4 regions of the Streptomyces sp. NPDC005808 genome follow, and region 3 is predicted to be linked to each of the others. Evidence: riboswitches for the same ligand, from Rfam matches in the RefSeq annotation. Region 3 holds a riboswitch; each other region holds the start of a gene.
The links. A riboswitch is a leader RNA that binds a small molecule or an ion and turns the genes downstream of it on or off. The one in region 3 is predicted to bind cyclic di-AMP.

Region 1: linked by a shared signal. The riboswitch ahead of ACFYPC_RS00445 (C40 family peptidase) and the one ahead of ACFYPC_RS32855 (M23 family metallopeptidase) in region 3 are both predicted to bind cyclic di-AMP.
Region 2: linked by a shared signal. The riboswitch ahead of ACFYPC_RS15390 (transglycosylase family protein) and the one ahead of ACFYPC_RS32855 (M23 family metallopeptidase) in region 3 are both predicted to bind cyclic di-AMP.
Region 4: linked by a shared signal. The riboswitch ahead of ACFYPC_RS21105 (NlpC/P60 family protein) and the one ahead of ACFYPC_RS32855 (M23 family metallopeptidase) in region 3 are both predicted to bind cyclic di-AMP.

Annotation. Positions count from the first base shown of each region.
Region 1 covers NZ_JBIAIK010000001.1:94,116-98,858, forward strand. The annotation lists gene ACFYPC_RS00425 (8-amino-7-oxononanoate synthase) at 1-459, shown strand, start outside; gene ACFYPC_RS00430 (DUF397 domain-containing protein) at 523-747, opposite strand; gene ACFYPC_RS00435 (helix-turn-helix domain-containing protein) at 757-1,614, opposite strand; gene ACFYPC_RS00440 (ATP-binding protein) at 1,827-2,288, shown strand; gene ACFYPC_RS00445 (C40 family peptidase) at 2,659-3,132, opposite strand; cyclic di-AMP (ydaO/yuaA leader) riboswitch at 3,136-3,300, opposite strand; gene ACFYPC_RS00450 (hypothetical protein) at 3,692-4,000, opposite strand; gene ACFYPC_RS00455 (ATP-dependent Clp protease proteolytic subunit) at 4,008-4,643, opposite strand.
Region 2 covers NZ_JBIAIK010000006.1:89,762-94,504, reverse strand. The annotation lists gene ACFYPC_RS15400 (cytochrome P450) at 1-735, shown strand, start outside; gene ACFYPC_RS15395 (transglycosylase family protein) at 996-1,883, shown strand; cyclic di-AMP (ydaO/yuaA leader) riboswitch at 2,079-2,243, shown strand; gene ACFYPC_RS15390 (transglycosylase family protein) at 2,248-2,958, shown strand; gene eno (phosphopyruvate hydratase) at 3,398-4,684, shown strand.
Region 3 covers NZ_JBIAIK010000020.1:74,196-78,938, forward strand. The annotation lists gene ACFYPC_RS32845 (M16 family metallopeptidase) at 1-19, shown strand, start outside; gene ACFYPC_RS32850 (M16 family metallopeptidase) at 16-1,404, shown strand; cyclic di-AMP (ydaO/yuaA leader) riboswitch at 1,598-1,758, shown strand; gene ACFYPC_RS32855 (M23 family metallopeptidase) at 1,771-2,535, shown strand; gene ACFYPC_RS32860 (GntR family transcriptional regulator) at 2,734-3,429, shown strand; gene ACFYPC_RS32865 (HPr family phosphocarrier protein) at 3,579-3,860, opposite strand; gene ACFYPC_RS32870 (GNAT family N-acetyltransferase) at 4,056-4,743, shown strand, end outside.
Region 4 covers NZ_JBIAIK010000009.1:84,609-89,351, reverse strand. The annotation lists gene pcrA (DNA helicase PcrA) at 65-2,560, opposite strand; cyclic di-AMP (ydaO/yuaA leader) riboswitch at 3,019-3,190, shown strand; gene ACFYPC_RS21105 (NlpC/P60 family protein) at 3,198-4,364, shown strand; gene ACFYPC_RS21100 (tellurite resistance/C4-dicarboxylate transporter family protein) at 4,518-4,743, shown strand, end outside.

The sequences.
Region 1 (4,743 bases), on a different contig from region 3:
ACGGTCACGCTGTCCAAGTCGCTGGGCAGCCAGGGCGGCGCCGTCCTCGGCCCCGCACCGGTGATCGACCACCTGGTCAACGCGGCGCGCACCTTCATCTTCGACACCGGTCTCGCGCCCGCGGCGGCGGGCGCGGCCCTCGCGGCGCTGCGACTGCTGCGCCGCGAGCCGGAGCGTGCGGCACGAGCCCGCACGGTCGCGACGGCGCTCCACAGCGGCCTGACGGCCGAAGGCCTGGAAGCGGTACGACCCGACGCCGCCGTCGTCTCCGTGCGTGCGCCGTCCCCCGAACGGGCCGTACGGTGGGCCGCCGACTGCCGCGAGGCGGGACTCGCTGTCGGCTGCTTCCGCCCACCGTCCGTGCCCGACGGCATCTCCCGGCTGAGGCTGACCGCACGCGCGGACCTCACCGACGCACAGATCGAGCACGCGGTACGGGTGATCGGCTCAACCCGATGATGCTCGGTCCTCTTCGATGACGCTCATCCCGTGGCGGTGATGCTCAGCCCAGGGCGACGATGCTCAGCTCAGTCCGGCGATGAATCCCTCCCAGGTGGCGGGGGTGAACAGCAGGGCGGGACCTGCCGTGTTCTTGGAATCGCGGACGGCCACGAGTCCGGACCAGATTCCTGGGCCCGGCCGGGCCGTCTCGACGCAGTTGTTCATCCCCGTACTTCGGCTGCTGCGCAGCCAGCGCACGTCGTGCAGCGAAGTACTGGAAGGTACGTACCGAGGCAGTGCAGACATGGTGCCTCCTTACGCGCCGTCACCTATCACGGCGATGTAATCCAATGAGTCCTCGGGCGAAAGGGCTTGGATCTGAAGAGCGTTGAAGGCCTCGCTGTAGGCCTCTAGGTCTTCTTTCCGTTCGAGATAGAGGCTACTCGTCAAGTGGTCTAGAACAACCACATCCAGATCAGATGTGTTCGGAAATGAGAAGATAACGAAAGGTCCTGTGACTCCGATATGAGCCCCGGCGGCGAACGGGAGAACCTGAAGCCGCACTTGGGGCAGGGTGGCGGCCTCCCGCAGCCGGTGCAGCTGGCGTGCCATGACTTCCGGACCGCCGACGTCCCGTCGTAGGACCGCCTCGTCCAGGACGGCGCTCAGTTTCAGCGGCGGATTCGAACGCAGCACGTCCTGCCGGGCCAGGCGCACCTCGACGAGCGTGTCGAGCTTGCCGTCCTCAAGTCCCCCTACGGCGGCCTGCGTCACCGCACGGGCGTACTCGGGCGTCTGCAGCAACCCCGGCACCACGCACGTCTCCAGTGTGCGCATTTCGCTGGCCTGGGACTCCAGACTGATGAAGTCGCGGTACGCCGGCGGCAGGACACCCCGGTAGGCATGCCACCAGTGGTGCCGTCCGTCACCCTCCGCGCCCGCCAGTGCGACCAGGAGATCCCGTAACTCGGGTTCCTCGACGGCGTACGCGTCCAGGAGCCGTTCCACGTCGGGGGGTTTGACACCGCTGGTGCCCGTCTCGATCCGGCTCACCTTCGACTGGTGCCACCCCAGGAGGCGGGCCACCTCGCCGCTGGTGAGACCCGCGCCGACGCGCAGGGAGCGCAGTTCGGCACCGAGCTTACGGCGGCGTACTGCGGGACCGTTCTGCATGGCCGTACTCCTTACTCCTTCCGAGCCGCCCAAATACGGTCCTCCGTCGCAGAGTTCACCGCTTCGAGCGACAGATATATGCATATCTCCGTGGATCGCACCCGTGACGGGCCTGGTAATGGCAGTCTGGCGCGAAGCACCAGTCCGGGACCGTACTCGAACCATCCGCTCCGTGTCGGACCCCGGTCCCGTGGGAAAGGGACGACCGCGCCATGGCAGACCACCAGGAAGCATCCGTCACTCTGCCGAGCGATCCAGCCTCGGTCTCCGCTGCCCGGAGATTCGTCGCCGAAGTGCTGGCGGAATGGGGTCTGCCGAGTGACTCCGAAGTCGCCGACACCGTACGCCTGATCGTGTCCGAACTAGCCACCAACGCCGTCCAGCACACTTTCGGGCAGTCGCCCACCTTCAGAGTGGACGTCCGCCTCGACCGGGACGAACACCTGCGCCTCGGCGTCACCGACAGTCACCCACGGTTCCCCAAACGGCTGCCCGCCGCCGTCCAGCAGGACAACGGGCGCGGCATGGTGATCATCCGCTGGCTGACCGCCGAGTGCGGCGGCAGACTCACCGTCCGGCCCACCCGTGAAGGCGGCAAGACCATCGCCATCGAACTGCCCTGGACGGCGCCGGCCGAGCCGGTGGTGACGGCGGGGGGGCCGCAGGAGCCCTGAGGACCATGGAGAGGACCACGGAGACAGAGAAGGCAGCGGCACGCGCTCACGCGGCTGGGTCTGATCCTCTTCCGCGACTTTCCGCGACTTTCCGCGATCGTCTGCGATCGTCCGCGATCCTCCGCGGCGGACGAGGAGCACCGATCCGCTGAACGCGGGCATCTGCACATACAGGCCGGGGTGGGTGGGCCAGGAGGAGACCCGGTCGATGGCGGGTTCGGCGTTCTGCTGGAACAGCGCTCGGCGCACGGCGGCGGGCGCGTGAAGAGGGCGGCGGCCATGGGTGGACGACTCACCGGTTCGTCCCCGTTCAAGCCAGGTTTCGCGTCCCGTGGGGGTGGCGGCGTGGGCCGTCACCCCCACGGACGGGTCAGCTGACCCGTCCGTACCAGACGCTCTTCGTCCAGATCTTCTGGAGCTTTACGACCTCACCCGACTTCGGGGAGTGCCAGATCTTTCCCTTCCCGGCGTAGATGCCGACGTGATACACGCTCCGGCCCGAGTGGAAGAACACCAGGTCTCCGGCCTTGCGCTTCGAGGCGGAGACATGGTGGGTCTTGTTGTACTGCGCCGCGGCCGTACGAGGCAGCTTCTTGCCTGCCTTCTTGTACGAGTAGAGCGTGAGCCCGGAGCAGTCGAAGCGGCGTGGCCCAGCGGCGCCGTACTTGTACGGGGAGCCCTTCTTGGAAGCCGCGACCTGGAGTGCCTTCGTCGCCGTAGTGGCCGCCTGAGCGTCGGATGCGACGCCCGGGACCACGAGGCTGCCGCCCACGGCGGCGATGGTGAGGGCCGAGGCCGTACCGGCCCTTGTCCACAGCGACGGGACGTGATTGAGCGCAGTCATGCGCAACCCTTCGTCAACCGCCTGTGAAGGATGACCTGTCGGATTCGGGCTGGCGAAGTAGCCCGGCCGCGTGGTGCGGCTTCACCCCAAGGACCGCCCGGATGTCTCCGGCGGACCGTCGTGCTGGGTCCTCCACTCCTGCCGATGCACATCTGTCGACCGGTCATCCGGGCGGCGGCAGGACTCGGCGTCCGCCCGGACCGCCCCGCCGCTGCGGCGGGGGCTTGTCGTCGCAAGGGATCTTCACGCATAGATGTCGGAAAGTCCGAGCGGAATCGGCAGTTTGTGGGCTTACTCACCACTCACCCGTTCGGGTGGACACTCTGCCGTTCGAGCGAGTGTCCAGAAGGCCGACGACGCCCGTACCAGCGACGGAGGGCTCAAGTCCGCATCCGCGCTACGCGCGTTGCGCAACTTCTCCGCGCCGTTGAAAGGACCCGCGTCTACGCCGATCGGGGGTACACCATCCGGGCCGTTTGAAGCCCGGGCCGGACGCCTCGCGGATCGACGTGTGCGGCGGCCCGGGGTGCCTATGCGTCAGCCGCACGGTGTGACTGCGTCAACTTTCGGCACGGGGTGGCAGGGTGACGCGGGCCGCCCGCCGTTCGCCGTCCAGGACGCGCAGCGCCTGTGCCAGGGTCGGGGCGTGCACCTCGCTCTCGCCACGCTGGTGCATCAGCGCGAGGGCGTCCCGCAGCGCCGTCGCCTTGGCCACCAGAGCCTGAGCGGCCCTCAGCCCTCGGTAGGTGTCCCCGGGGCGGGCCGGGTTGATGCGGCCGAGCAGGTCGACCACGTCCAGGTAACGGTCTATCAACTCCGCTTCCGCGCGCGTCAGTGCGGGCAGCGGCGGCAGTTCGGGTGGGAGCATCGGCCGCTCACCTCGCGCCGGGTGTGGGCCGAGGAGCCTTGCGGCTCGGGATGACCCCGTCGATCAGCCCGTACGCGAGCGCCGCCGGCGCGTCCAGAATCTTGTCCCGTTCGATGTCCGCGGCGACCCGCTCCGGACTCTGACCTGTGTGCCGCACGAGCATCTCCTCCAGCATCCTCCGAGTACGCGTCAACTCCTCGGCCCGGATGGCCAGATCAGAAGCCTGCCCCTGGATCGGCTCGGGAAACGACGGCTGGTGGATCAGCACACGCGCACCCGGCAGCGCGAACCGCTTTCCCGCCGTACCGCCGGCCAGCAGCACGGCCGCTGCCGACGCGGCCTGCCCGAGGCAGATGGTCTCCACGTCACAGGTCACGAACCGCATCGTGTCGTAGATGGCGGTCATCGCGCTGAACGAGCCGCCGGGGGAGTTGATGTACAGCGAGATGTCCCGGTCCGGCTCCACGTGCTCCAAGTGCATGAACTGCGCCATGACGTCGTTCGCCGAGGTGTCGTCGATCGGCGTCCCGAGGAACACGATCCGCTCCTCGAACAACTTCGAGTAAGGGTCCAGGGTTCGTTGCCCCGAACTCGTGCGTTCGGTGAACTCGGGCAGGACATAGCGGGCGGACGGGCTGTCCATGGCGCGCGCCTCCTCTGGTCGACCTGATCGGCATCTGTAAAAAATGTACAGGACGTACGCTCGGTCGACGGCGTGATCGCTCTCGGCGGAAGGTGTCAGG
Region 2 (4,743 bases), on a different contig from region 3:
CCGAGGGGCGGTGTCGCGCGGTCCGTGAAGAAGATGCGCGGGTATCTGGCCGAGCTGATCCACCGCAAGCGCGAGGCGCTGCCCGAACACCCCGCCCCCGGGGAGGACCTCATCTCCGCCCTCATCCGCGCCTCCGACGACGGCGAGCACCTCACGGAGAACGAGGTGGCAGCAATGGGGTTTATCCTACTATTTGCCGGTTTTGAAACTACCGTGAATTTGATCGGTAATGGCATGTACGCGCTCCTTACCCACCCCGAGCAGCGGCAGCGGCTGCAGAAGTCGCTTGCCGCCGGGGAGAGCGGACTGCTGGAGACCGGCGTCGAGGAACTTCTGCGCTACGACGGCCCTGTGGAGCTGGCCACTTGGCGGTACGCGACCGAGGCCGTGCGGCTCGGCGGGCAGGACATCGCTCCCGGCGACCCCGTCCTCGTCGTACTGGCGGCTGCGGACCGTGACCCCGGGCGTTTCGAGCAGCCGGACACGCTCGACCTCTCCCGCCGTGACAACCAGCACCTCGGCTATGGGCACGGCATCCACTACTGCCTCGGTGCGCCCCTCGCCCGGCTGGAGGGCCAGACCGCGCTCGCCACCCTTCTCACCCGCCTCCCCGACCTCCAACTCGCAGGGGATTCCGCCGATTTGCGCTGGCGCGGCGGGCTCATTATGCGTGGATTGCGCACGCTTCCAGTGGAGTTCACGGCTCCGCTCCAGTTGTCCGCCGGGCGGGCTTGAGGGACTTCGGGGTTCGCGAAAAGCTGACGATCAATCAACATTGTGATCTTCACGTGATCTACGCTGCATCGACTTGTGACAAGCGTTCGAGTGCGGATACGTTCAACGAACAGCGCGGATCATGCGTCGCAGACGTCGGCTGACGTCGCCGCATGTCGCTGTAGTCACCTGCTGTCACATGAAAGGGCTTCCGCATGCTCACCGGGAACGGCCGTCATCGTCGCCCCCGTCAGGCCCCGGCTCTCATTGTCGCGGCAGGAGTGACCGGATCGGCCATCGCGATCCCGTTGCTCGGTGCCACGAGTGCGAGCGCGGCCGACACCACCACCTGGGACCGCGTCGCGGAGTGCGAGACGGGTGAGTCCTGGAGCGAGAACACCGGCGACGGGTACTACGGCGGCCTGCATGTGACCCAGTGGGACTGGGAGAACTACGGCGGTCTTGAGTACGCCCCGAGCGCCGACCAGGCCAGCCGCTCGCAGCAGATAGCCGTCGCCGAGAAGATCCTGGACGGCCGGGGACTCGTCGCCTGGCCCACCTGCGGACCCCTCTCCGGGCTCAGCAAAAACTCCGCCTCGGTGGAGGTCGACACGGGCGTGGCGGGCGACTCGTCGTCCGGCGCGTCCGGTTCCGCGGACCCGTCCGCATCGTCCACCCCCTCTCCGACCGCCTCGCCCTCCACGGACGCGACCGAGGGCACCGGAAGCTCCACCAAGTCCGACACTCCGGACGCGGAGGCGAGTGCGGCAGCGAGCCCGGACACGAGCGCGGACACGAGCACGGACTCAAGTGCCACGAACGGTGATGAATCGGATAAGTCCACTCCGGCCGACGAGTCTTCGAGTGCGCCCGAAGATGAGGCGACCGGCGCCGGGCGTCACCGCGGTGACACCGCCGCCGAGGGCGCGACCGACGGCCGTACGGATGATGCCGCTTCGGGACGGCATGCCTCACGTGACTCCGACGCGGCTCGCGCTGTCGTCGACGGCTCGTACGTCGTTCAGGCCGGCGACAGTCTCTCGGCCATCGCCGACGCCCTTGGTCTCGACGGCGGATGGACCGAGCTGTACGCCGAGAACAAGGAAACGGTCGGCGCTGACGCGAACCTCATCCTGCCCGGTCAGAGCCTTGCAGTTGGTGCTGAATAGGGCGAAAAGCGGCGGGAGTTCACGTCATGTTTCGCCATGGAATGTCCACTTTGGCGAGAATGAGAGATGGATCTCAGACCCCCTGATCGTCTTTGATATTCCGCCGATCGCCTGTCTACGGTCGTGACCGCTCGCCACCGCGGGCCCCGACGGTCGCAACGCCGAATCCTGCCAACGGCCGTACGGGAACAGTCGTCGCGTCAAGCGCCGTAGGCAGGAGCGGGGGACCCAAGGTAAGCGCCGCGCCCGGTAGTTGACCGGGAGTGGCTTGGGGTGAAGCCGTGCACCGAAGCGTGCGCGACCGGGCACTCACCCGCCCGAACCCGACAGCTCACCTCGTAGGCGTCGGTGAGGGGATCACTTCATGCTGCGTTCGTGCAAGGGCAAGCACCGTCGCCCGACCGTTTCCAATCGGGTCACCCGTCTCGCCACGCTCGCCGGGGTGACCGGAGTCGCCGTTGCCGCCCCGCTGATGGCGGCCGGCACCGCCTCCGCCGCCACCACCTCCGAGTGGGACACCGTCGCCCAGTGCGAGTCCGGTGGCAACTGGTCCATCAACACCGGCAACGGGTACTACGGCGGCCTGCAGTTCTCCGCCTCCACCTGGTCCGCGTACGGCGGCGGCTCGTACGCCTCCACCGCCGACCAGGCCTCCAAGTCCCAGCAGATAGCCGTTGCCGAGAAGGTTCTGGCCGCGCAGGGCAAGGGTGCCTGGCCGAACTGCGGCACGGGCCTGTCGAACGCCGCGAACGACGCGGGCAGCACCACGCCTGCGCAGCCGAGCTCGCAGAGCACGCCGAGCTCGCAGAGCACGCCGAGCTCGGGGACCGACGAGCAGCGCGCCTCGCGTTCCACGGAGCGTGAGACCGCCAAGAAGGAGACCGTCGAGACCCCGACCGGTAAGACGGTCGAGAAGGGCGACGGCGAGTACAAGGTGAAGAAGGACGACACCCTCAGCGAGATCGCCGAGGCGAAGAACGTCAAGGGCGGCTGGCAGAAGCTGTTCGAGCTGAACAAGGACATCGTCGACGACGCGGACTTCATCTACCCGGGTCAGCAGCTCCACCTGAGCTGACGGCCGGGGTCGCCGGCCGACGGCGGTCGGCCGGCGACTTACAGCCGGTTCGTGCTTGAACCGCAGCTCGCCGGCTTACGGCTGGTTCGTGCTTGAACCGCAGCTCGCCGGCTTACAGCCGGTTCGCAGTTGAACCACAGCTCGCTCCTATACGTGGTCTCCATACTGAAGGCCTCGTGTGGGTCACCCCCGTCCCCCACGGGCTCCCCGCTCCGGTGCGTGTTCCCCCGTACGCACCGGGGCGGGGCTTTCTGCGTTTCCGGCAGCAGTCCCTCTCTCGCCGCCCCTCTTTCGTCACCTTTTTGTTCCGTTCGGGAACAATATTTACTCTCAGTTCTGCCCAAGAGGGGGTAGACCGGCTGGCCGATCCCTCGGAGCCGGTTAGGCTCATCCCGCGGGGCTGCCAGTCCCGCGTACCCGCGTCACATCCCAGAAGGAGATGCTCGTGCCGTCCATCGACGTCGTCGTAGCCCGGGAAATCCTCGACTCGCGAGGCAACCCCACCGTCGAGGTCGAGGTCGGCCTCGATGACGGCAGCACCGGTCGTGCCGCCGTCCCGTCCGGTGCCTCCACCGGCGCCTTCGAAGCCATCGAGCTGCGCGACGGTGACCCCAACCGCTACGGCGGCAAGGGTGTCGAGAAGGCCGTCCTCGCCGTCATCGAGCAGATCGGCCCGGAGCTCGTCGGCTACGACGCCACCGAGCAGCGCCTGATCGACCAGGCGATGTTCGACCTGGACGCCACCGACAACAAGGGCTCGCTCGGCGCCAACGCCATCCTCGGCGTCTCCCTCGCCGTCGCCCACGCCGCCTCCGAGGCCAGCGACCTGCCCCTCTTCCGGTACCTGGGCGGCCCGAACGCGCACCTGCTGCCCGTTCCGATGATGAACATCCTGAACGGCGGGTCGCACGCCGACTCGAACGTCGACATCCAGGAGTTCATGATCGCCCCGATCGGCGCGGAGTCCTTCTCCGAGGCGCTGCGCTGGGGCGCCGAGGTCTACCACACCCTCAAGAAGGTGCTGAAGACCAAGGGCCTGTCCACCGGCCTCGGCGACGAGGGCGGCTTCGCCCCGAACCTGGAGTCCAACCGCGCCGCGCTCGACCTCATCATCGAGGCCATCAAGCAGGCCGGTTACGTCCCCGGCGAGCAGATCGGGCTCGCGCTCGACGTCGCCGCGTCGGAGTTCTACAAGGACGGCAAGTACGAGTTCGAGGGCAAGTCCCGCTCGGCCGCCGAGATGACCGAGTACTACGAGGAGCTCGTCTCCGCGTACCCGCTGGTCTCCATCGAGGACCCGCTGTACGAGGACGACTGGGCCGGCTGGAAGGTCATCACCGACAAGCTGGGCGACAAGGTCCAGATCGTCGGCGACGACCTCTTCGTCACCAACCCGGAGCGCCTGGCCCGCGGCATCGAGGAGGGCTCCGCGAACGCCCTGCTCGTCAAGGTCAACCAGATCGGCTCGCTGACCGAGACGCTGGACGCCGTCGAGATGGCGCAGCGCAACGGCTTCAAGTGCATGATGTCCCACCGCTCCGGCGAGACCGAGGACGTCACCATCGCCGACCTCGCCGTCGCGGTGAACTGCGGTCAGATCAAGACCGGCGCCCCGGCCCGCTCGGACCGCGTCGCCAAGTACAACCAGCTGCTGCGCATCGAGGAGATCCTCGACGACGCCGCCGTGTACGCCGGCCGCAGCGCGTTCCCCCGTTTCAAGGGCTGAGCCCGGGCTTCGTAGGAAGCGTCGTACGTACGTCCCCGTACTCGGTCCCGTACCGTGTG
Region 3 (4,743 bases):
CGAGGAGGCGGCGAAGTGACCGAGCTCGCCACCATGGAGTTCCACCCCCAGCCGCAGGCCGGCGAGGCCAGGCCGTGGGCCTTTCCCGCACCCGACCGGGGCACTCTGGGCAACGGCCTGACTCTGCTGCGCTGCCACCGCCCCGGCCAGCAGGTAGTCGCCGTGGAGGTGCTGCTCGCCGCGCCGCTGGACGCCGAGCCCGCGGGCCTCGACGGTATCGCCACGATCATGGCGCGGGCCTTCTCCGAAGGCACCGACAAGCTCTCCGCCGAGGAGTTCGCCGCCGAACTGGAGCGCTGCGGCGCCACGCTCGACGCGTACGCCGACCACCCCGGCGTACGCCTGTCGCTCGAAGTCCCCGTATCGCGCCTCCCCAAGGCCCTCGATCTGCTCGCCGACGCCCTGAGGGCACCGGCGTTCGCGGACAGCGAGGTCGAGCGGCTGGTGCGCAACCGGCTGGACGAGATCCCGCACGAGACCGCCAACCCGGCCCGCCGCGCCGCGAAGGAGCTCTCCAAGGAGCTGTTCCCGGCCACATCGCGCATGTCGCGCCCGAGGCAGGGCACCGAGGAGACGGTCACGGGAATCGACTCGGTGGCCGTACGCGCCTTCTACGAGAAGCACGTACGCCCCGCCACGGCCACCGCGGTGATCGTCGGCGACCTCACCGGAGTCGACCTCGACGCGCTGCTCGCCGACACGCTCGGCGCGTGGACCGGCTCGTCCGCCGATCCGCTCCCGGTGCCGCCTGTGACTGCCGACGACACCGGCCGGGTCGTCATCGTGGACCGCCCGGGCGCCGTCCAGACGCAGTTGCTCATCGGCCGTGTCGGCGCCGACCGGCACGACCGCGTGTGGCCCGCCCAGGTGCTCGGCACGTACTGCCTCGGCGGCACCCTCACCTCGCGCCTGGACCGCGTCCTGCGCGAGGAAAAGGGTTACACCTACGGTGTGCGGGCGTTCGGCCAGGTGCTGCGCTCAGCGCCGGACGGTACGGGCATCGCGATGCTCGCCATCAGCGGCTCCGTGGACACCCCGAACACCGGCCCGGCGCTCGACGACCTCTGGAAGGTGCTGCGGACCCTGGCCGCAGAGGGCCTGACGGACGCCGAGCGCGATGTCGCCGTACAGAACCTGGTGGGGGTGGCGCCCCTCAAGTTCGAGACGGCGGCGGCCGTCGCGGGCACGCTGGCCGACCAGGTCGAGCAGCACCTGCCGGACGACTACCAGGCGACGTTGTACCGGCAGCTCGCCGCGACCGGCACGGTGGAGGCCACCGCGGCCGCCGTGAGCGCCTTCCCGGTGGACCGTCTGGTGACCGTCCTGGTGGGCGACGCCGCGCAGATCGAGGAGCCCGTCAAGGCTCTCGGAATCGGTGAAGTGAGCGTCGTTCCGGCGGAGTAGGACAGCAGCTCCTCATGGGGGCCCAGGAGACCATCGAGTCTCCTGGGCCCCCATTTGTCCGTATTGATAGGGAGGTTGCCTGTCTGCCCTGTGGCATGCGCTACAAAAGGCGTGATCCGTTTGTTGATTGAAAGATGTCCCGTTTAGCGTCGGTCCGGCTGTTCGTCAGTCAGTGCGCCGCACCCGCGGCACCGGACAGCCATCGCTTAGTCCCCGTACGGCGCGAGCCAGGGGAGCCGGGGACCCACACGCAGTCCCTGGGGTGAATCGGACGCCCTCTCCGGAGGCTGTCCGTAGGAGACCTTCCTGCTCCGAACCCGTCAGCTAACCCGGTAGGCGAGAGGGAAGGAAAGGATCAGCCCCTACATGGCGTTCACCTGTGGCACAGGCAGGCATCGTCGCCCGAGCCGCGTGAAGCGCACGACCACGAACGCCATCGGCGTCGCGGCGCTCACCACGACCGGTGTCCTCGGCACCCTCGCTGCCCCGGCACTCGCCGCGGACAACTCCGTCGAGCAGACAGGCCTGACCCAGGCCGTCGAGATCGGCGACACGATCGCCGACCAGATCGACGCGCAGGCCGCCGCCCAGCAGCAGGCCGCCGACGAGGCCGCCGCACAGAAGAAGGCCGTGGCGGCCGCCAAGAAGAAGGCCGCCGCGAAGGCCAAGGAGGAGCGCGAGGCCAAGGAGCGCGCCGCCCGTGCGGCCGAGCGCAAGCGACTCAACACCTTCGTCGTGCCGATCACCGGCTCGTACATCTCCACCGGCTACCAGACCGGCGGCAGCCTCTGGTCGTCCGGCAGCCACACCGGCGTCGACTTCCACGCCGCGTCCGGGACCTCGGTCCACGCGGTCGGCTCCGGAACGGTCGTCACGGCCGGCTGGGGCGGCGCCTACGGCAACCAGATCGTCCTCAAGATGAACGACGGCACCTACACGATGTACGGCCACCTGTCGTCCATCGGTGTCTCCGTGGGCCAGACGGTCACCCCGGGGCAGCAGATAGGCCTCTCCGGGGCCACCGGCAACACCACCGGGCCGCACCTCCACTTCGAGGCCCGCACAACAGCCGAGTACGGCTCGGACATCGACCCCGTCGCCTACCTTCGCTCGCACGGTGTGAACGTCTGACCTCTCGCCCACGTACTTCACAAGGTCTCGGCTCGACGGAGCCGGGGCCTTGTCGTTTCGAACCGTTTCGGAAGACCGGCTGTCCAAAAAATATCCATGGATTCCGGTCCCCCGTCGGAAATTCCGAGTCTCTGCAATAGAGTCACTGAACAAGCGCCAATCGACGGCGTTTCACGGGGATTAAAGCGGAGGTCCGGTATGCGTGTTCCTGCGCACTCGGTATGCACAGCGATCCGCGACGACATCGTCGCGGGTGTCTACGAACGTGGCAGCCGGCTCACCGAGGAACTGCTGGCGCGCCGCTACGGCGTCTCGCGCGTCCCCGTCCGCGAGGCTCTGCGCACGCTGGAGGCCGAGGGCTTCGTGGTCACCCGGCGGCACGCGGGCGCGTGTGTCGCGGAGCCGACCGAGCAGGAGGCCGCGGACCTCCTGGAGATGCGCATGCTGCTGGAGCCGCTGGGCGCCGCACGGGCCGCGCAACGCCGTACCGAGGCGCACCTCAAGGTGCTCCGAGGCCTGGTCAGGCTCGGTCAGGAGCGGGCACGGAGGGGCAACAGCGAGGATCTGCGCTCGCTGGGCGGCTGGTTCCACGAGACCCTCGCGCAGGCCTCCGGCAGCCCCGCGCTGACCTCCACGCTGGCCCAGCTGCGGCACAAGATCGCCTGGATGTACACGGTCGAGGCGCCGGCCAACCCGGCGGAGTCCTGGGCGGAGCACGGCGGGATCGTGGACGCCGTCGCGCGCGGAGACAGCGAGCGGGCGCGGGCGGTCACCGCCCTGCACACCGAACGAGCGACGGCCGCACACCGCCTCCGCTTTCCCGGCGGAGCCGATCGCCCGGACCGCGTGAGGACTTCGCAACATCCCGTAAACATGACAGGCCTGCGGCATTAACAAGAGCGCCGTATACAAAGAGAAGTAATTCGCGGGAGATTATTCATGCTGCCCGCACAATGGAAATGCGAAGGGCCCACCCGATAATTCGGGCGGGCCCTTGCGGGTGTTTTGGAGTGATGAAAAGCGCCATCGAGCGCCACTCACCCTCAGACGGTCTCGGGAAGCTCCTCGAGTCCCTCGGAGACCAGCTTGGCCAGACGGTCGAGCGCGGCGTCCGCGCCCTCGGCGTCGGAGGCGAGCACGATCTCCTCGCCCCCCTGGGCGCCCAGGCCGAGGACCGCGAGCATGGAGGCCGCGTTGGCCGGGTTCCCGTCCGCCTTGGCGATCGTCACGGGGACGCCGGAGGCCGTGACGGCCCGGACGAAGATGGAGGCGGGGCGGGCGTGGAGGCCCTCGGCCCAGCCGACGTTGACGTGGCGCTCAGCCATGTGATGCTGCCCTTCAGGTGGCTCAGGTTGTCTAGACCAGTGTTCCATATGGTGAAGCATGCCGGGAGCGGGTCAGAGGGTGACAAACCCTTGCTCCCGTCCCGGATCCGGCGCCGGATCCCGGCCTGGATCCGGCTTCGGTTCCCCCAAGACTGCCTCGCGCCGTTGTCGTACGCGAGCCGTACTCTGGGGCGCATGCAGACCTCGTCGGACCGGCACGAGTACCCCTCCCACTGGGAGGCGGACGTGGTGCTGCGCGACGGCGGGACCGCACGGATCCGACCCATCACCGTCGACGACGCCGAGCGCCTGGTCAGCTTCTACGAGCAGGTCTCCGACGAGTCGAAGTACTACCGCTTCTTCGCGCCGTATCCGCGTCTGTCCGCAAAGGACGTCCGCCGCTTCACCCACCACGACTTCGTGGACCGGGTAGGACTCGCGGCCACGGTGGGCGGCGATTTCATCGCCACCGTCCGCTACGACCGGATCAACGCCGACGGCCGGCCGGCCTCCGCTCCCGCCGACGAGGCCGAGGTCGCCTTCCTCGTCCAGGACGCCCACCAGGGACGCGGCGTCGCCTCCGCCCTCCTCGAACACATTGCCGCCGTGGCCCGCGAGCGGGGCATCCGGCGGTTCGCCGCGGAGGTGCTCCCGGCCAACAACAAGATGATCAAAGTGTTCACGGACGCCGGGTACCAGCAGAAGCGGCACTTCGAGGACGGCGTCGTACGCCTGGAGTTCGACCTCGAACCCACCGACCGGTCGCTCGCCGTGCAGCGCGCGCGGGAGCAGCGCGCCGAGGCCAGGTCCGTGCACCGGCTGCTCGCGCCCGGCTCGGTCGCCGTCATCGGCGCCGGCCGCATGCCCGGCGGCGTGGGCCGCA
Region 4 (4,743 bases), on a different contig from region 3:
TGACCGCCAGCCCCCACCCCTCGCCCCCGCGCCTACATACCTACATACCTACATACCTACATACCTACAGCTTCTCCACCGGCGCGTACCGCAGCAGCAGCCGCTTCGGCTTGGGCTCCCCGAAGTCGACCGTCGCCTCGGCGTTCGCGCCCGTGCCCTTCACCTCGACGACCGTGCCCAGGCCGAACTGGTCGTGCGTGACCCGGTCGCCGACCGCCAGCGACACCACCGGCTTCTCCGCGATCCCGCGCCGCGTCGCGAAACCGGAGGCACCCGAGGCCGCGGACCGCGAACGTGAGGCCGACAGCGAGGACGACAGTGAAGCCGCCACGCCCGACACGGGGCTCGACGAGGCGGGACCCATCGCACCCGTGCGCTTCCAGTCCAGGTGGGCGTCCGGGATCTCCTCCAGGAAGCGGGACGGCGGGTTGTACGAGGGCTGCCCCCACGCACTGCGCAGGGACGACCGCGTCAGATACAGCCGCTCCCGCGCGCGCGTGATGCCGACGTACGCGAGGCGCCGCTCCTCCTCCAGCTCCTTGGCCTGTCCCAGCGCGCGCATGTGCGGGAAGACGCCGTCCTCCATGCCCGTCAGGAACACCACGGGGAACTCGAGGCCCTTGGCGGTGTGCAGGGTCATGAGGGTGATGACGCCGTTGCCGTCCTCCTCGTCGGGGATCTGGTCGGAGTCGGCGACGAGCGCGACCCGCTCGAGGAAGGCCGAGAGCCCGCCCGGGGTCTCCCCCTCGCCGGTCTCCTGCTCGAACTCCAGGGCGACGGCGGCGAGTTCCTGAAGGTTCTCGATCCGGGTCTCGTCCTGCGGGTCGGTCGAGGCCTGCAGCTCCGCGAGGTAGCCGGTGCGTTCCAGTACCGCCTCCAGGACAGTGGCCGGACCCGCTCCCGACTCGACGATCGTCCGCAGGTCCTCCATCAGCGTGTTGAACCGCTTGACCGCGTTCGTGGAGCGGGCCGCCATCCCGTAGGCCTCGTCCACGCGTCGCAGCGCCTGCGGGAAGCTGATCTTCTCGCGCTGTGAGAGGGCGTCGATCATCGCCTCGGCGCGGTCGCCGATGCCGCGCTTGGGGACGTTGAGAATCCGGCGCAGCGGAACGGAGTCCTCCGGGTTGGACAGCACCCGCAGATACGCGAGGACGTCCCGGACCTCCTTGCGCTCGTAGAAGCGGACGCCGCCGACGACCTTGTACGGCAGGCCTACGCGGATGAAGACTTCTTCGAATACACGGGACTGGGCGTTCGTACGGTAGAAGACCGCGACATCGCCGGCCTTGGCGTCGCCCGCGTCGGTGAGACGGTCTATTTCGTCGGCGACGAACTGGGCCTCGTCGTGCTCGGTGTCGGCGACGTAGCCGGTGATGTTCGAACCCGCGCCCGCGTTCGTCCACAGGTTCTTGGGGCGGCGGGATTCGTTGCGCTCGATGACCGCGTTGGCCGCGCTGAGGATCGTCTGGGTGGAGCGGTAGTTCTGCTCCAGGAGGATCGTCGTCGCGTTCGGGTAGTCCTCCTCGAACTGGAGGATGTTGCGGATGGTGGCGCCGCGGAAGGCATAGATCGACTGGTCGGCGTCGCCCACGACGCACAGCTCGGCGGGCGGCAGGTCGTGGTCACTGGGCGGAACGTCCACGGGGTGCTCGGAGGTGCCGACGAGTTCGCGCACCAGGGCGTACTGCGCGTGGTTGGTGTCCTGGTACTCGTCCACCAGGACGTGCCGGAAGCGGCGGTGGTAGTGCTCGGCGACGTCCGGGAAGGCGCGCAGCAGGTTGACCGTCGTCATGATCAGGTCGTCGAAGTCGAGCGCGTTGGCCTCACGCAGCCGCGACTGGTACATGGCGTAGGCCTGGGCGAGGGTCTTCTCGAAGCCGTCGGTGGCCTGCGCTGCGAAGTCCTCCTCGTCGATCAGCTCGTTCTTCAGGTTCGAGATCTTGGCACTGAAGGACTTCGGCGGGAAACGCTTCGGATCGAGGTCCAGGTCACGGCAGACCAGGGCCATGAGCCGCTTGCTGTCGGCGGCGTCGTAGATCGAGAACGACGACGTGAAGCCGAGCCGCTTGCTCTCGCGGCGCAGGATCCGTACGCACGCGCTGTGGAAGGTCATCACCCACATGGCGTTGGCGCGCGGGCCGACGAGGTGCTCGACGCGCTCCTTCATCTCGCCCGCGGCCTTGTTGGTGAAGGTGATCGCGAGGATCTGGCCGGGGTGGACCTGGCGCTCGCCCAGCAGATACGCGATCCGGTGCGTGAGCACGCGGGTCTTGCCGGAACCCGCGCCGGCCACGATGAGCAGAGGGGAGCCGGAGTGCACCACGGCCGCCCGCTGGTTCTCGTTCAGCCCGTCCAGGAGCGCGGCCGCGTCCACGACGGGGCGCGGGGCGCCGTCGCGGTAGTACGCGTCCCGGCTCGGCGGCGCGTCGAAGCGGCCGCCGAACAGGTCGTCCGGAAGCGGCTCGGCCGCTCCGTCCTCGGGCGGCGGCGGGGGCTCTTCCTCATGAGCCCCCGAGGGCTTGAGGTCCGCCAGGAAGCTGTCATCAAAGAGGCTGCTCATCGCTCTCCGAGTCTAGGCGGCCCCACTGACACCCCGCCGCCACCCCGAAAACTCCACCGGAACTCGTGACGGTGCTCAGCGTCCGAGAATCTTCCGGAGCCGGCCGCCCTCCACCTTCGTGCGCCTCCACCCACCTTCGTACTCTCCAGTTCGTACCCCTCCAGAACCATGCCGTCACGTTCAGCGACCGGCCGGACCGGCACGCGCCCCGTCTCGCCGTACGGGTCCACGGCAACCCCCACCGCGAACGGCAAACCTCCGGGTTCACGTGCGCTCCCTCCACCGCTCCACGCAACTCGCCCCATACCCCTCCCAATTGACAACGGACGGCGAAGCGCATGACTAAGGTCACGAAAACGTATCGGGCATTTCGAACATCAACCTTCACAGAAGCCGCACGAGTTGGCTAGCGTGCTGATCAGGCCGCCCGACCCCCACCGGCGAACGTCGCCGGGCCGCGGTGGCCTCCGCCGAATTCGGTGTGCCCTCGTGGCAGCCGGAACCGGGGACCCACCGAACTTGGGGTGAATCGGTCCAACTGCCTTGTCGGGCAGGGACCGTAGGGCAACCCTTCCGAACCACCCGCCCGAACCCGACAGCTAACCCGGTAGGCGGATGATGGAAGGAGTCGCCTCCCTTGGCGTCGCAACGCAAATGGTTCTCGGGTTCGCGCGTGGCGGGCACGGCCCCCGCTCTCGCCACAGCGGCCCTCACGTCCGTGGCCCTGCTCTCCCAGACGGCGAACGCCACGCCCTCCGAAGAGCCCAAGCCGAGCCTCGAAGAGGTCGAGAAGAAGGTCGACGCCCTCTATCGGCAGGCCGAGTCGGCCACCGACAAGTACAACGCGGCCAAGGAGAAGACCACCAAGCAGCGCAAGAAGGTCGACACCCTCCTCGACGACGTCGCGCAGCGCGCGGAGAAGCTCAACACCGCGCGTGAGGAGCTGGGCTCGTACGCCGCGGCGCAGTACCGCACCGGGGCCGCGGCCCCCGACACCGCCTCCCTCCTGCTGGCCGACAATCCGCAGGACTACTTCGACCAGACCCAGCTGATGGACCGTCTGACAACCCGCCAGAAGGCCGCTGTCGACGACTACGTCACGGAGCAGGCCGCCGCGACCGAGGCGCGTACGGAGGCCTCCCAGAGCCTGGAGACGCTGACCACCTCGCAGAGCGCCCTGCAGGCGTCCAAGACCGACGTCCAGCAGAAGCTCGCCCAGGCGCGCGAGCTGCTTTCGCAGCTGACCGCCGAGGAGAAGGCGCGGCTCGCCGCGATCGAGGAGGAGCAGCGCAAGGCGGCCGAGCGCAAGGCGGCGGAGCTGGCGCAGCAGCAGCAGGCAGAGCAGGAAGCAGCCGACGCCGCGGCGCAGGCAGCCCAGGAGTCGCCCTCGAGCGCACCTGCCGGCACCCCCGGCTCGGCCACCACCACCGCCGACGCCGCGTACGCGACGAAGGCGGCCAAGGCCCTCACGTTCGCCCGCGCCCAGGTCGGCAAGCCGTACGTGTGGGGCGCCACAGGCCCCGGCTCGTACGACTGCTCGGGCCTCACCCAGGCCGCCTGGAAAGCCGCCGGCGTCACCCTCCCGCGCGTCACCTACGACCAGGTGACGGCCGGCACGACCGTCCCTCTCTCCGCCGCTCAGCCCGGGGACCTGGTCTTCTTCTACGGCGACGTGAGCCACGTGGGCCTCTACATAGGCAACGGAATGATGATCCACGCCCCGAAGCCGGGTGCGTACGTCCGCGAGGAGTCGATCTTCTACGACGGTGAGTCGGCCATCCACAGCGTGGTACGGCCCGCGTAACGCCTCGCCCGCGCGCCACCTTCCGGACACCTTCCGCGGGGCACGCACGCGTGGAGCACGAAAACGTGCTCCACGCGTGCGTGCCCCGCGTTTTCATCCCCGCACGCGCGTGCCCCGCGGGCAACCCGCCCGAAGCTCCTTAGCATCGGGCGCATGCCAGCCATCTCCCAGCTCCGCGCCTGGTGGGCCGGGCGGCCGCCCGCCGCCGGTGCCGCCGTCATGGGGACCGGCATCATCTCGCTCGGCTTGCATCTGACCGGCTACGAGACGCTGTCCCGTGCCGCACTGGCCCTGGCGTCCGTCGGATGGCTCGCGCTCGCCGCGGACTTCGCCGTACGGCTGGTACGGGACCGGTCGCGCTGGGCGGCTGAGGCGAGCG